DNA from 4 places in the Alteromonas sp. 4NH20-0056 genome. Region 3 is predicted to be linked to each of the others. Evidence: predicted binding sites of a transcription regulator. Region 3 holds the regulator's gene; each other region holds the start of a gene.

What was found. The regulator sigma-54, encoded in region 3, starts transcription at its own class of promoters, with help from an activator protein. The targets are predictions, from matches to a motif close to GTTGGCACGNNNNTNGNNT.
Region 1: fliE (flagellar hook-basal body complex protein FliE) is a predicted target of sigma-54. The motif match lies at 1,812-1,830, and genes of this name have one in related genera.
Region 2: AC27EZ_RS16120 (DUF2884 family protein) is a predicted target of sigma-54. The motif match lies at 1,371-1,389, and genes of this name have one in related genera.
Region 4: AC27EZ_RS09855 (CsbD family protein) is a predicted target of sigma-54. The motif match lies at 1,677-1,695, and genes of this name have one in related genera.

Annotation. Positions count from the first base shown of each region.
Region 1 covers NZ_BAAJLS010000001.1:313,808-316,979, reverse strand. The annotation lists gene AC27EZ_RS01460 (sensor histidine kinase) at 1-290, shown strand, start outside; gene AC27EZ_RS01455 (sigma-54-dependent transcriptional regulator) at 307-1,644, shown strand; gene fliE (flagellar hook-basal body complex protein FliE) at 1,907-2,236, shown strand; gene fliF (flagellar basal-body MS-ring/collar protein FliF) at 2,249-3,172, shown strand, end outside.
Region 2 covers NZ_BAAJLS010000011.1:95,818-98,989, reverse strand. The annotation lists gene AC27EZ_RS16130 (mechanosensitive ion channel family protein) at 1-881, shown strand, start outside; gene AC27EZ_RS16125 (hypothetical protein) at 959-1,150, opposite strand; gene AC27EZ_RS16120 (DUF2884 family protein) at 1,505-2,302, shown strand; gene AC27EZ_RS16115 (NAD(P)H-binding protein) at 2,446-3,172, shown strand, end outside.
Region 3 covers NZ_BAAJLS010000001.1:620,700-623,871, forward strand. The annotation lists gene lptB (LPS export ABC transporter ATP-binding protein) at 1-457, shown strand, start outside; gene AC27EZ_RS02770 (RNA polymerase factor sigma-54) at 533-2,017, shown strand; gene hpf (ribosome hibernation promoting factor) at 2,048-2,335, shown strand; gene ptsN (PTS IIA-like nitrogen regulatory protein PtsN) at 2,345-2,788, shown strand; gene rapZ (RNase adapter RapZ) at 2,817-3,172, shown strand, end outside.
Region 4 covers NZ_BAAJLS010000004.1:270,092-273,263, forward strand. The annotation lists gene AC27EZ_RS09840 (alpha/beta fold hydrolase) at 1-64, opposite strand, end outside; gene arfB (alternative ribosome rescue aminoacyl-tRNA hydrolase ArfB) at 145-564, shown strand; gene AC27EZ_RS09850 (hypothetical protein) at 689-1,369, shown strand; gene AC27EZ_RS09855 (CsbD family protein) at 1,433-1,624, opposite strand; gene AC27EZ_RS09860 (MFS transporter) at 2,018-3,172, opposite strand, start outside.

The sequences.
Region 1 (3,172 bases), 310 kb from region 3:
CGATTTCGCTTAAAGCAGATGTTATCGATGGACACATCACGCTGTCAGTCGACGATAATGGGCCGGGTGTACCAAATACAATAAAAGATAAAATTTTTGAGCCGTTCTTTACCACCAAAACACATGGAACAGGATTGGGGTTAGCCGTTGTTAAATCGGTTGTCACCGCTCACAGCGGTGAGCTCAAAGTAACTAATATTCCACAGTCAGGTGCGCGGTTCACCATTACCTTACCTTGTGATGGTAGTCGTGATGATGCAGCGTTCAATATGCAGTCGAACGTAGCGTAATCAACAGGAGATAAACATGGCACGTACAACAATTCTTATCGTAGAAGATGATGCAGGTTTGCGAGAGGCGTTATTCGATACCTTGCTTCTAGGTGATTACGACGTGGTGGATGCAGATAGTGCTGAAGCCGCGCTAATGGTGCTGTCAGGCAGAAAAATTGATCTTGTGGTAAGTGATATTCAAATGGCAGAAATGAGTGGGTTAACGCTGCTTAAAAACATTAAAGCAAAATACCCTCAGCTTCCCGTTTTGTTAATGACGGCATACGCCACTATAGATGATGCTGTGCAAGCTATGCGTGATGGCGCCACTGACTATTTATCGAAACCGTTTGCGCCAGAAGTATTGCTTAACCTTGTCGGTCGTTATGCGCCCGCGCAAAAAATAGAGTCGCGTACACCCATCGTAGCAGACCCTTCAAGTCTACAATTACTTGAACTGTCTAGGAAGGTCGCCAAGTCGGAAGCGACGGTAATGGTCTTGGGCCCTAGCGGTTCTGGTAAAGAAGTATTGTCGCGCTATATTCACGACCAATCGCAGCGAAGCAAAGCGCCTTTTGTGGCTATCAATTGCGCAGCAATTCCTGAGAACATGCTCGAGGCTACGCTGTTTGGTTACGAGAAAGGGGCATTTACAGGCGCTATTCAGGCATGTCCTGGCAAGTTTGAACAAGCGCAGGGCGGCACGCTGTTGCTTGATGAAATAACGGAAATGGATCTAGCGCTTCAAGCTAAGTTGCTGCGTGTTCTTCAAGAACGCGAAGTTGAACGATTGGGCGGTAGAAAAACCGTCAAACTAGATGTGCGTGTCATTGCGACAAGTAATCGTGACCTTCGTAAAGCGGTCGATGCTGGCTCATTTAGAGAAGATTTGTATTATCGACTGAATGTGTTTCCAATCGAGTGGCAACCACTTCACAAACGCCCTGGTGACGTTGTGCCTTTAGCAGAGCACCTTATTATGCGCCATGCGACATCACAAGGTATGTCATCCGTTAGGTTGAGTGCATCGGCGCGAAGCAAACTTACGCAATATGCGTGGCCTGGGAATGTTCGAGAATTAGAGAATGTCGTTCAACGTGCGCTCATCTTATGTGAAAACGGCGAGATAGATGCCACCGATTTAATGATTGATACGGCATTTAAGGAAGAGCCCGAAGTCGTCAACGAACATGATGATTCGAGCAAATTGGGATCAGAACTTCGTTATCAAGAACATCAAATAATATTAGATACATTGGTGTCGTGTAACGGTAAGCGCAAAGATGTTGCGGAAAAACTGGGAATAAGCCCTCGTACGTTGCGTTATAAACTCGCGCGGATGCGTGATGACGGCATCGAGGTTCCTGCATAACCTTAGTGTAAGAGAAACAATTTATGTAGCGTTACCGCCGCAAGCTTAGCTACCGCACTTGCGGCGTTTTTTATCTGTTGACTCCCGTCAGCCTCCAATTTCCCCGTCATAATATTGGCAACTTTTTGCCGCCCTCTCTAAGTTTATGAAAATAAACGGATTTTAAAGTTGGCGTGGTGTTTGCAGTGCCATGCTTACTATTAAGAAAAAACGACTACGTCATCCTTTGGCTGCCACAGCGATGACATTTACAGGAGTGGTTATGGACATTAAAGCCAACAGTTTGTACCAAGATATGCAGAATATGATTGGACAAACGCGCCTTCAAGTTAATGAACCCCAACCATTAAGTGAAATCAACACTTCGGCAAGTGATTTCGCTACCATGCTAAAGCACGCGGTAGATGGGGTTAACACCATGCAGCTCGCGTCGAAAGATGCACAACAGCGCTTTGAGATGGGAGACCCTTCTCTGAGTCTTGCTGAAGTTATGTTAACAAAAGAAAAGTCTGGAATTGCATTCGAGGCTACCGTGCAAGTAAGAAACAAGGTTCTTGAAGCTTACAAGCAAATTATGAACATGCCGGTGTAGTTGGAGTAAGTCATGGCTGAAGCAACAGGCACTAATTTAAGCGTTCCAGATCAAAACATGAACGCCGATTCAGAACCCGAAAATAAATCCGGTTTTATGGACTCGATCGGCAGTGCGGAAATGATGCGTCAAATGGCGCTGGTTGTCGTTCTGGTAATTTGCGTTGTCATCGCAATCTTCATTTTTTTGTGGGCACAAGAGCCCGACTTTAGGCCGCTGGCAAAAATGGAGACCCAAGAGCTTATTGAAACGCTTGATTACATGGATGCTAATCAAATTGAATACCGATTAGAAGGCAATACGGTATACGTTCGCAGTGATGAATTTCAAAACGTTCGCTTAGGTATGACACGACAAGGCCTCACTAATACTTCAGACACTGGTTCAGACATCATCATGCAAGACATGGGCTTTGGTGTTAGTCAACGTGTCGAAATGGAAAGGCTAAAGCACGCTAGAGAAAAACAAATTGCGTCTACCATCGAAGACATGTCAAGTATCCAAAAAGCACGAGTTCTACTGGCAATGCCGAAGGAAAACGTATTTGCAAGGCGAGAAAAGAAGGCATCTGCCACTATTGTATTAACGGCGAAACGCGGTGCAGTTATTTCTGGTGAAGAAGTCGATGCGGTTGTTGATATTGTGGCTTCAGCAGTACAGAACATGGAGCCTTCAAAGGTTACTGTTACAGACAGTAATGGCAGACTACTTAATTCAGGCTCTCAAGACTCACTAAGCTCGCGTGCTAGAAAAGAATATGAAATAGAGCGTCAACGGGAACAGGAGTACCTAGAAAAGATAGATGCCATCCTTATACCCGTATTAGGCATTGGTAACTATACCGCGCAAGCCGATGTCAGCATGGACTTCACCGCCATGGAACAGACACAACGTAGCTATAATCCTGATTTGCCCGCGGTTAGAAGTGAGATGGTC
Region 2 (3,172 bases), on a different contig from region 3:
CGAGACGTGCGCCAATAACAGGCTTCATTCAAGTTGCGAAGCTCACGGTCGCCATTCTTACTATTTTATTCAGTATTTCACTTATTGTTGATAGAAGCCCCCTTATACTTGTATCCGGGCTAACTGCCATCGCTGCGGTATTGCTGCTTATTTTTCGCGATACCATACTGGGGTTTGTTGCAGGTATTCAAATTGCCGCGAACCGCATGTTTAATACTGGTGATTGGATAAGCATGCCCAAATATGAGGTAGACGGTGAAATTCTAGAGATTGGACTTACCAACGTAAAAGTACAAAACTGGGATAAGACTATTTCTACGTTGCCTACTTACAGCTTAACCACAGAGGCGGTTAAAAATTGGCGCGGTATGCAGGAATCTGGGGGGCGAAGAATAAAACGCGCTGTCTATATCGATATTCATAGTATTAAGCTATGTGACAACGAAATGCTGAACCGATTTTCAAACATCCGCTACATTAAAGACTATATTGAGAAGAAAAAGCGTGACTTAAGGGCCTATCACCAAGATAGCTCAATAGATGAGTCAGACTTACTAAACAGCAGACGTCTTACAAACATCGGTACGTTTCGCGCTTACCTAGAAGCTTACCTTCGTAAACACCCCGATATTAATCAAGATTTAACGCTGATGGTTAGGCAACTACCGCCTAACGAACTTGGGTTACCGCTTGAATTATATTGCTTCAGTGCACAGAAAGACTGGGTAGTATATGAGAAAGTACAGGCGGACATATTTGATCATGTTATGGCAATGCTATCGCTATTTGATTTAAACGCTTACCAACGAGATGGACACATCGCGCTGCTATCTAAGCAGTACACTGCTTCGGTGAATACAGCGAATCAAGAGTCACAGTAACTCATAGGGCTAATTTCAGATACAAAAAAACCGGCTAATAGAAAGCCGGTTTTTTTATGTCATGCACGTAAATGCCGTTATGCCAATGCATAACCCATCACTAAGCAAACGACTAAGCCTGTCACACCGAAAAAGCCATATTCCACTTTTTCCTGCATACCTTTAGGACCGGTTTCAGTTGTTAAAAAGCCCATAATAATGCTGCTAAGCCCCAGAGCGAAGGCGAGAAGTGCAACACCAAATGTTAGTGCGTTAATCCAATCAGTCATTCTCTTAACCCCTTAAAATTTCTGGGCGTATTATGCACGAATTAAAAGTTTTTGAACATGCTCAATCTCGTTTAATTTAATCTTTGGGCATGACATTAACGACTTATTGATCTTCGTCAAATTCACTACTAAGTTAAATTTTTAACCAATTTTTTAGAAAGCCACATTAACCACATCGTCACCAAAATAATTAAATCATTGTATTTTATGATTTTTCTATTTTGGCATTAGGGTTGCTATATCAATACTAATTACAAATCTGTGACGGAGCACATCCTCATGATGAAGGTGTTTGGTACGCCGCACAGAATATAAAGAATGTAGCCTAATGGCATCGTTAAAAGGATATTCAAAATGAAAGCAAAGCAACTTCTTCCACTGGCAGTAACTACCGCACTGCTTGCACCTTCGGCTTTTGCGCATGATACAAGTTGTGACATGGAACTTGATGGTAATATTCAATATCACCATGGTTTACTCACCGTCGACATGAGTAATGGCGGTTCGTTTTCGATTGATGAAAACCATACGCTTACCATTAATGGCGAACGAGCTGATTTGGACCGCGATCAACAAGCGTGGGTATCGACCTATTATGACAATATCGACACCGCGATCCCGATGACATTGAACATTGCAAGCGAAGGTTTAGCCATCGCTAGCCTCGCCGTTACTGAGGTGTTCGGTGAGTTGCTTGGGGCAGACTCTGGGATCACTGATGATTTTGATACTCTATTTGCATCGTTAAACGACAAGCTAAACCATTCGTTTTATGACGAGAACGGCGATATTTATGTAGATTCAACACGCTTTGATGAGCCGGGCTGGTTTGATGAAAGCTGGGAAGCAGAATTTGAAGAAGAAATTGAGTCATTAGTGGCTAAATCGATGGGGCATATCCTCGTTGCACTTGGCACACAAATGTTGTGGGAAGGCGGCGATATGGATGCATTCGAACAAAAAATGGAGCGTTTTGGCGAGACAATCGAACATAGAATTGAGACTCAGGCCGCGTCGCTTGAAGAAAAAGGTCACGCACTGTGTGAGGTCTTGCAACAAGCCGATTATGCAGAATCAAAAATGGCCGCAAATATTCCGGGGTTAGATTCATTAAACCTTTTAGACATCGACGGTTCAGAAATGAAAATGTAGCCTTGTGAAAATGGGCGCCATGACAATGTAATATAAAGCGAGGCATAGCCTCGCTTTTTTGTGTTTGCATATCACTTTGATTATTAATGGTATGCTTAACGTCACATATTGTTCAAACGCATTTTTTTCAAAGAGGCTTGCTTATGTCAAACAACGTTGTGATATGTGGGTATGGATGGCTTGGCCGCCATTTAGCAGCATCACTGTTACCTACCAGCACGCTTACGGCCACAACGCGAAGCGATGAAAAATTACTAACACTTAAAAGCAAGGGTATTCAAGGCATACGTTTTTCACTTGGCGAAGACAGTGAGGCTTTACTGCATGCTTTGAAGGGCGCAACGCTGGTCCTTAACATTCCACCCGGCAGACGCAATACCCAGCTTGATGACTTTACACGGCATATGAAAAAGCTCATCGACGATGCAAAGCTAGCCGGTGTTGCAAAGGTTGTATTCATCAGCACCACCTCGGTCTATGGAGATGCCGTAAGCCGCGAAGTAAAAGAAACATCAGCCGTCATGCCTGAAACCGCTTCTGCTAAGGCCCATGTAGACTTAGAACAGCATATTGCAGCGACGATTGAACATTATAACATTCTACGACTAGCAGGCTTAGTGGGGCCTGATCGCCACCCGGTTAACTCGCTGTCAGGTAAATCACTGGAAGCAGGAAATAAGCAAGTAAACTTAGTTCATATTGAGGACGTCGTTGCCGCCTTAGTTAACATTATTGGGGGCGCGTGCAGTAACACAACACTTCATTTATGTAGTAACAACCACCCGAAACGTGGCGTGTACTATCATGAAGCTGCCATTGCTAAACAGCTTCCGCCTCCTGTTTTTAGTGATACCGACAAACCGCCAACAG
Region 3 (3,172 bases):
TAGAAAGCTTACTGTGCATGAAAATATTATGGCCATCTTGCAAACCCGTAAAGATTTAAATGCAGAGCAGCAAGAACAAGAAGCCGATGCGCTACTTGATGAATTTAATATTAACCATATACGTAATAGTGCAGGCATGAGTCTTTCGGGTGGCGAACGTCGTCGTGTTGAGATTGCACGGGCGTTAGCAGCCAACCCGCAATTTATTTTGCTTGATGAACCATTTGCTGGTGTTGATCCTATATCAGTTAATGATATAAAGAAGATTATCCAGCATTTGCGAGATAGAGGAATTGGGATCTTAATAACGGACCATAACGTCCGCGAAACCTTGGATGTTTGCGAGAAAGCCTACATCGTAAGCCATGGTGAATTAATCGCCCAAGGCACCGCGGAACAAGTTTTGAGTAATCAAAAAGTAAGGGATGTATACCTAGGCGAGCAATTCAGGCTATAGTTAATAGTAAGTCGCAAGCGATTTAGCTATTTTCGCACTCGGTATACGCATAACAGAGCATAAAATAAGACGTAGATGAAACCATCTTTACAGCTAAAATTTAGTCAACAACTTACTATGACTCCACAGCTTCAGCAGGCCATTAAGCTTCTGCAGCTGTCTACGCTTGACCTTCAACAAGAAATTCAAGAAGCGTTGGACTCAAATCCGCTTTTAGAAGTTGAGGACGGTTCCGATGAACCTCAAGCTGAGCGCAACAATATTGACGGAGACGATTCGCGTTTAGACGCGGCACCTTCAGCATCAAGCGATACTATCGAGTCTGGTGATGCACTGGAAAAAAATGATTTGCCCGACGAGCTTCCTATTGATAGTACATGGGATGAATACTATTCGGCGTCGTCTGCCCCCGCACCTGGCCCATCAAATAACGATGATGATTTTATTTTCCAAGGCGAAACGACAGATGACATTCAAGAGCATTTGTCGTGGCAAATGCGCTTAACCCATTTTTCAGATACTGACCGTGCTATTGCCATGGCCATTATCGATTCTATAGACGAGTCAGGCTACCTGACCACGTCGTTGGAAGACATATTAGAAGCCATTAAAAGCGAAGATATTGAAGAACAGGTAGAGATGGATGAAATTGAGTGCGTGCTAAAACGTATTCAAATGTTCGACCCTATTGGTTCTGGCTCCCGTAGCCCTCAAGAATGCTTGATGGTTCAGCTGCGTCAATTTTCTGAAGACACACCATGGCTAGAAGAAGCAAAGCAACTTATCGAAGAATACTCTGACTTACTAAGCAGTAAAGACTACCGCACACTCATGCGTAAGAGTCGCTTAAAAGAAGACCAACTTCGAGAAGCCATGCGCCTACTGCAAACGCTAAACCCTCGCCCAGGCAGTGCACTTAAAACGAAAGAACCCGAGTACGTTATTCCTGACGTGTCAGTTATGAAAAAGAACGGACGTTGGGTGGTGGAACTGAATCCAGACAGCCTGCCTAAGCTTAGTGTTAATCAGCAGTACGCGGCAATGAGTAGAAGCTCCAAGAACAGTAGCGACTCACAGTTTATTCGTTCTCACATGCAAGAAGCTAAATGGTTCATCAAAAGTTTAGAGTCTCGAAATGAGACGCTAATGAAAGTTGCTAATTGTATCGTTCAGCAACAAATGGGCTTTTTTGAACATGGTCCAGAAATGATGAAACCAATGGTGTTAAATGATGTCGCAGAGATGGTGGATATGCATGAATCAACCATTTCTCGCGTTACAACACAAAAGTATATGCATACCCCCCGTGGTATTTACGAATTAAAGTATTTTTTCTCAAGCCACGTTGCCACGGAATCAGGTGGAGAGTGCTCTTCAACCGCTATCCGTGCATTGATTAAAAAGCTTGTTGCGGCCGAGACGCCGAGCAAGCCTTTGAGTGATAGCAAGATTGCTCAATTGTTGGCCGAGCAGGGCATAAAGGTCGCTCGGCGGACGATAGCAAAATACCGGGAATCTTTGTCGATTCCACCGTCGAACCAACGCAAGAGCCTTATTTAACGGGCTTAAAAAACATAAGGAAGACGAAATATGCAAATCAACCTAACGGGTCATCATGTTGAAATCACCGATTCTTTGCGTAATTATGTCGATACGAAGTTCACTAAACTTGAGCGTCACTTTGATCACATTTCTAATGTGCATGTCATCCTGAACGTTGAAAAACTAAGTCAAAAAGCAGAAGCAACAATGCATTTGAGCGGTGCTGAAGTATTTGCATCCTCAGAGAATACAGACATGTATGCGGCGATAGACAGCATGGTCGATAAACTCGACAGGCAGGTCATCAAGCATAAGGAAAAACTCAAAAAACATTAGTAGTAAAGCATGGACATACAAGCCATCGTAAGTCTGGACCGCACCGAGTGTGCGGTTCAGTGCAATAGCAAAAAGAGAATTCTCGAAATCATTAGCGACATTGCCGCGAATAACAACGAGGATATTGATCAGGCAGAAGCCCTTGCTAGCCTACTTGCTAGAGAGCGCATGGGAAGTACAGGAATTGGCAACGGCATTGCCCTGCCCCATGGCCGCCTACCGGGGTTATCTAGTGTTATCGCCATTGTGGTCACTAGCATTCCCGCTATCGATTTTGACGCCATTGACGAAAAGCCCGTTGATATATTTTTTGCATTATTTGTCCCTGAGGAGCAAACACAAGGTCACTTACAAACCTTGGCAACCGTTGCTCGCAAGCTAAGCGACAAAGACACACTAAAAGCCATTAGACGCGCAACTACTCGTGACGATATTATTACCGCACTTGGGTAAATCACTGTTATTTAAAGGGAGAAAATGAATGAAGCTGATTATTATCAGTGGTCGTTCTGGGTCAGGAAAATCAGTGGCGCTGCGTGCGTTGGAAGATTTAGGCTATTATTGTGTAGACAATATCCCTGTTAACCTCCTTCCTACTCTCACTCACACGGTCGTTGATGAATACGACCAAGTTGCAGTGAGTATTGATGTAAGAAATCTGCCAAAAGATCCTAACGAGCTCGTCGAAATTCTGGACTACCTGCCCTCTTCATGGTCAATGACTATTGTCTACATCGATGCGAGCGACGACATTCTGGTAAAACGCTTCAGTGAAACCCGTCGTCTTCACCCTCTGGCTAAATTGAATAAGTCATTATCAGAATCAATCAAAGCAGA
Region 4 (3,172 bases), on a different contig from region 3:
GCATAGATAACAAACTAACAGTAGAGGGTGAAACTAAGCTAAGTGTATTCTTACTGTCAGTCAATATACTTATTCCTCCCCCGTATTAGACAACCACAGGTGAGAGTGTCACACTTAACGGTATTGATTTGGCTTGTTTAGAGAATGATGCAAATAGTAATCACCTCCACGTTATCTATTGATGATAGCGAAATTGAAATGAATGCAATGCGAGCGCAGGGCGCTGGTGGGCAAAACGTGAACAAAGTGAGCAGTGCCATTCACTTGCGTTTTGATATTAATGGGTCTTCGTTGCCAGATACACTGAAGGCTTCATTGTTAGCGCTAAATGATAAGCGCATTACCAGTGAAGGGGTTTTTGTAATGAAAGCCCAAAATTTTCGCACTCAAGAGCAAAATCGAGATGATGCGATTCAGCGGCTTGTTGAATGGATTGCGGCGGCGGCTAAAAAGCCGAAACCTCGACGTCCTACTAGGATGAGCCGAGCAGTAAAAGCCCGTCGTGGAGAAGCAAAAAAGCTACAAAGCCAGCAAAAGAGTCTAAGAAGAAAAGTGGAATTTTAACCATTTTTACACTAAAGTATAACGCTCATATATGTCATTTCGCGAAACTAACGGAAAATTCTAATAATAAAGAATACGTTTCGTGCTCATGCTAATAACAGGATTTAAAGGAAGCATTTTCTAAATGACGCGTTCAGATATAATTCCTATGGTGCTTTTCGCTGCCATCGTTGTGTCTTTGGGTATTAATACGCCCCAAGCTGCCGACGAGATAATCGCGCGCCTATTCGGCAACGATATTTCTAACAGCGAGCTTCAGCCAGAACAAGGCGATGTTGATCGGTTTCAAACAATACTTAGCGATATGTCTGAAAAAGATGTGCGCCAGATGTTGGTTCAACGCGCCTTAAGTGAGAAAATTACAGAATCGGTATTAGCTGATTTTGCGTCAAAAAACAGCATAGAGCCCGATGCAGCCGAGGTTGAGTCTGCTTATTCCGCTATCAAAGTGTGGACAGCCGAGCTTACTGGCAATTCTGAATATTCTCGTGAAGAAATTGATGCTTATCGACGCGCAATGGCAAACGCAATGGCGAAAAGTTGGAAAACATCAAAGGCGCTCTATGAAACATATGGTGGCGATGTGGTTGTGCGTCAAGATAATCCTCTTACACCAGTAGGCGCTTATAAAGTGTTACTTGAGCAATACAACGAACAAGGCGACTTCGCCATTTTTGACCCTAAATTGAAAGCGGCTTTTTGGGAGTCGGTAAGTTTGCAATATGCCAACACTATTCCGTATGAAAATATTAATTTCACTGCACCGTGGTGGGAGCAAAGCGCTGGTTTAAGTGAATACCGTTGATTATGAAAAGCACAAAGCCCCGAATCGAGACTCTGTGCTTATGGGCGTAGCTAATAAGTAATCTTAGTTCAGATACTCATCAACTTCTTTCTCTGCTTCTTCACGGCTTTTGCCATAGGCTTGTTGAATCTTGCCAACAAGCTCTTCACGGCGGCCATCGATAACGTCCATATCATCGTCAGTTAGTTTGCCCCACTTCTGTTGAACTTTCCCTTTCATTTCCTTCCAGTTACCTTCAATACGATCACTGTTCATTATGCTCTCCTTAATAATGGTTAATAAAAATGTCATTGCTTCGTACATACTGAAGCAATCGCCATTCCAGTTATAAGTTTATGTTTTTATAGTGTATTTTTATTATGGAGGCGCACATTGCTACAGTCTTTGTGTATGAATTACATAATAATGAAAGCTTTTCGCACGCTACAGAAAGCGCTTAAGGCAAGAAGAAGGTAATGTTAAAAAGAAGGGACTGTTTTTTGGGCAAAAGAAAAGGGGCTATAAGCCCCTTAAAAAACACAATATCACTTGGAAAACACATTTAAACACCATGAATACGCACACTCAACGACTTCATGTATAAGTAAGATAGCAATTTATGAAAAAGGTTCCGCGTTTTTTAAGATAATTGGGTAATTTTTTTTATACCTATTCTTTTGGTGTTTTATTCGTGTTTATCAGCGTAATGGTAACCAATATCGCGAAGACGGAAATAAGGATGCTAGCTACGAGAAAAGGAGAACTAATATCGAATTGATAAAGTGTTGCGGCGAGGGGAGGGCCCACGATATAGCCCATGGCAGGTGTTGCCGTGATAAGCCCGGTAATAGAGGCTTGTTTTTCTTCAGTACAGTAGCTAGTTGCTGTAGCAGTAAGCGATGGGTAGGCCATTCCCATACCAATTCCCATGCAGAACATAGCAATATATAAGGTCGCTATTTGTTGGTGGGTGTACATCAGCATGTAAGCTACCGCTAAAAGCGGAAGGGCGACTTTGATCATTTTTTCTGGTGAGAAGCGAGCGCGTTGCACAAGTAATAGTTGCACGCTAAGTGATGCGACGGCACTTATCATCATTGCCGTACCAACCTGCTGAGCTGCTTCTACCGTGCTCTTGCCATAAAAATCGATGAAGAAGAACCCAAGGGTCTGTTGCATCATTGCCATAGCGCAAAAAACGCCAGCACAAGAGCCCACAAGAAGTAGCGGAACCATGCTGTGATGAATGTTTTTTTTGCTCAACGTTATTTTGTTCTCTGCTAGTGCAGGTGGCGCTATAGCGGGAAGCTTTATCCATACTATAACCAATGCAGTTAATGTAAGTATCACAATGCTGAATAACGGTGTGAGAAGCCCAAATCCAACAAGTAAACCTGCGTATGCTGGCCCGACAATTTGCCCCACGTTACTGGCCGAGGTTACTTTACTAATTGCGCTCACACGTTCTTGTTGTGTACTTATTGCAATGGCATAGCCTACCGCAGAGGGGGGAGTCGCAGACATAATGGTTGACTGCATGCTGCGGCTAATCAGTAAAGCAAGGAATAGCGAAGTGCCCGTTATTAGTCCGGAGAAACCCATTTGCCATGCGCTTGCAAAAAAGAAGGTTCCCATGCTGTAGCCGAATAAGCCCACCATAAGGATACGCTTAAAGCCTGCTCGCTTGGCTACTTTACTCCATACGCTAGTGCCAAGCGCAAATATAAAGGCAGAGCTAGACATGATAATAGCAATATGAAATTCAGATAATCCCGCTTCTCTTCCCATGGATGGCAAGGTGGTAAGCATAACGCTTTGGCCAAT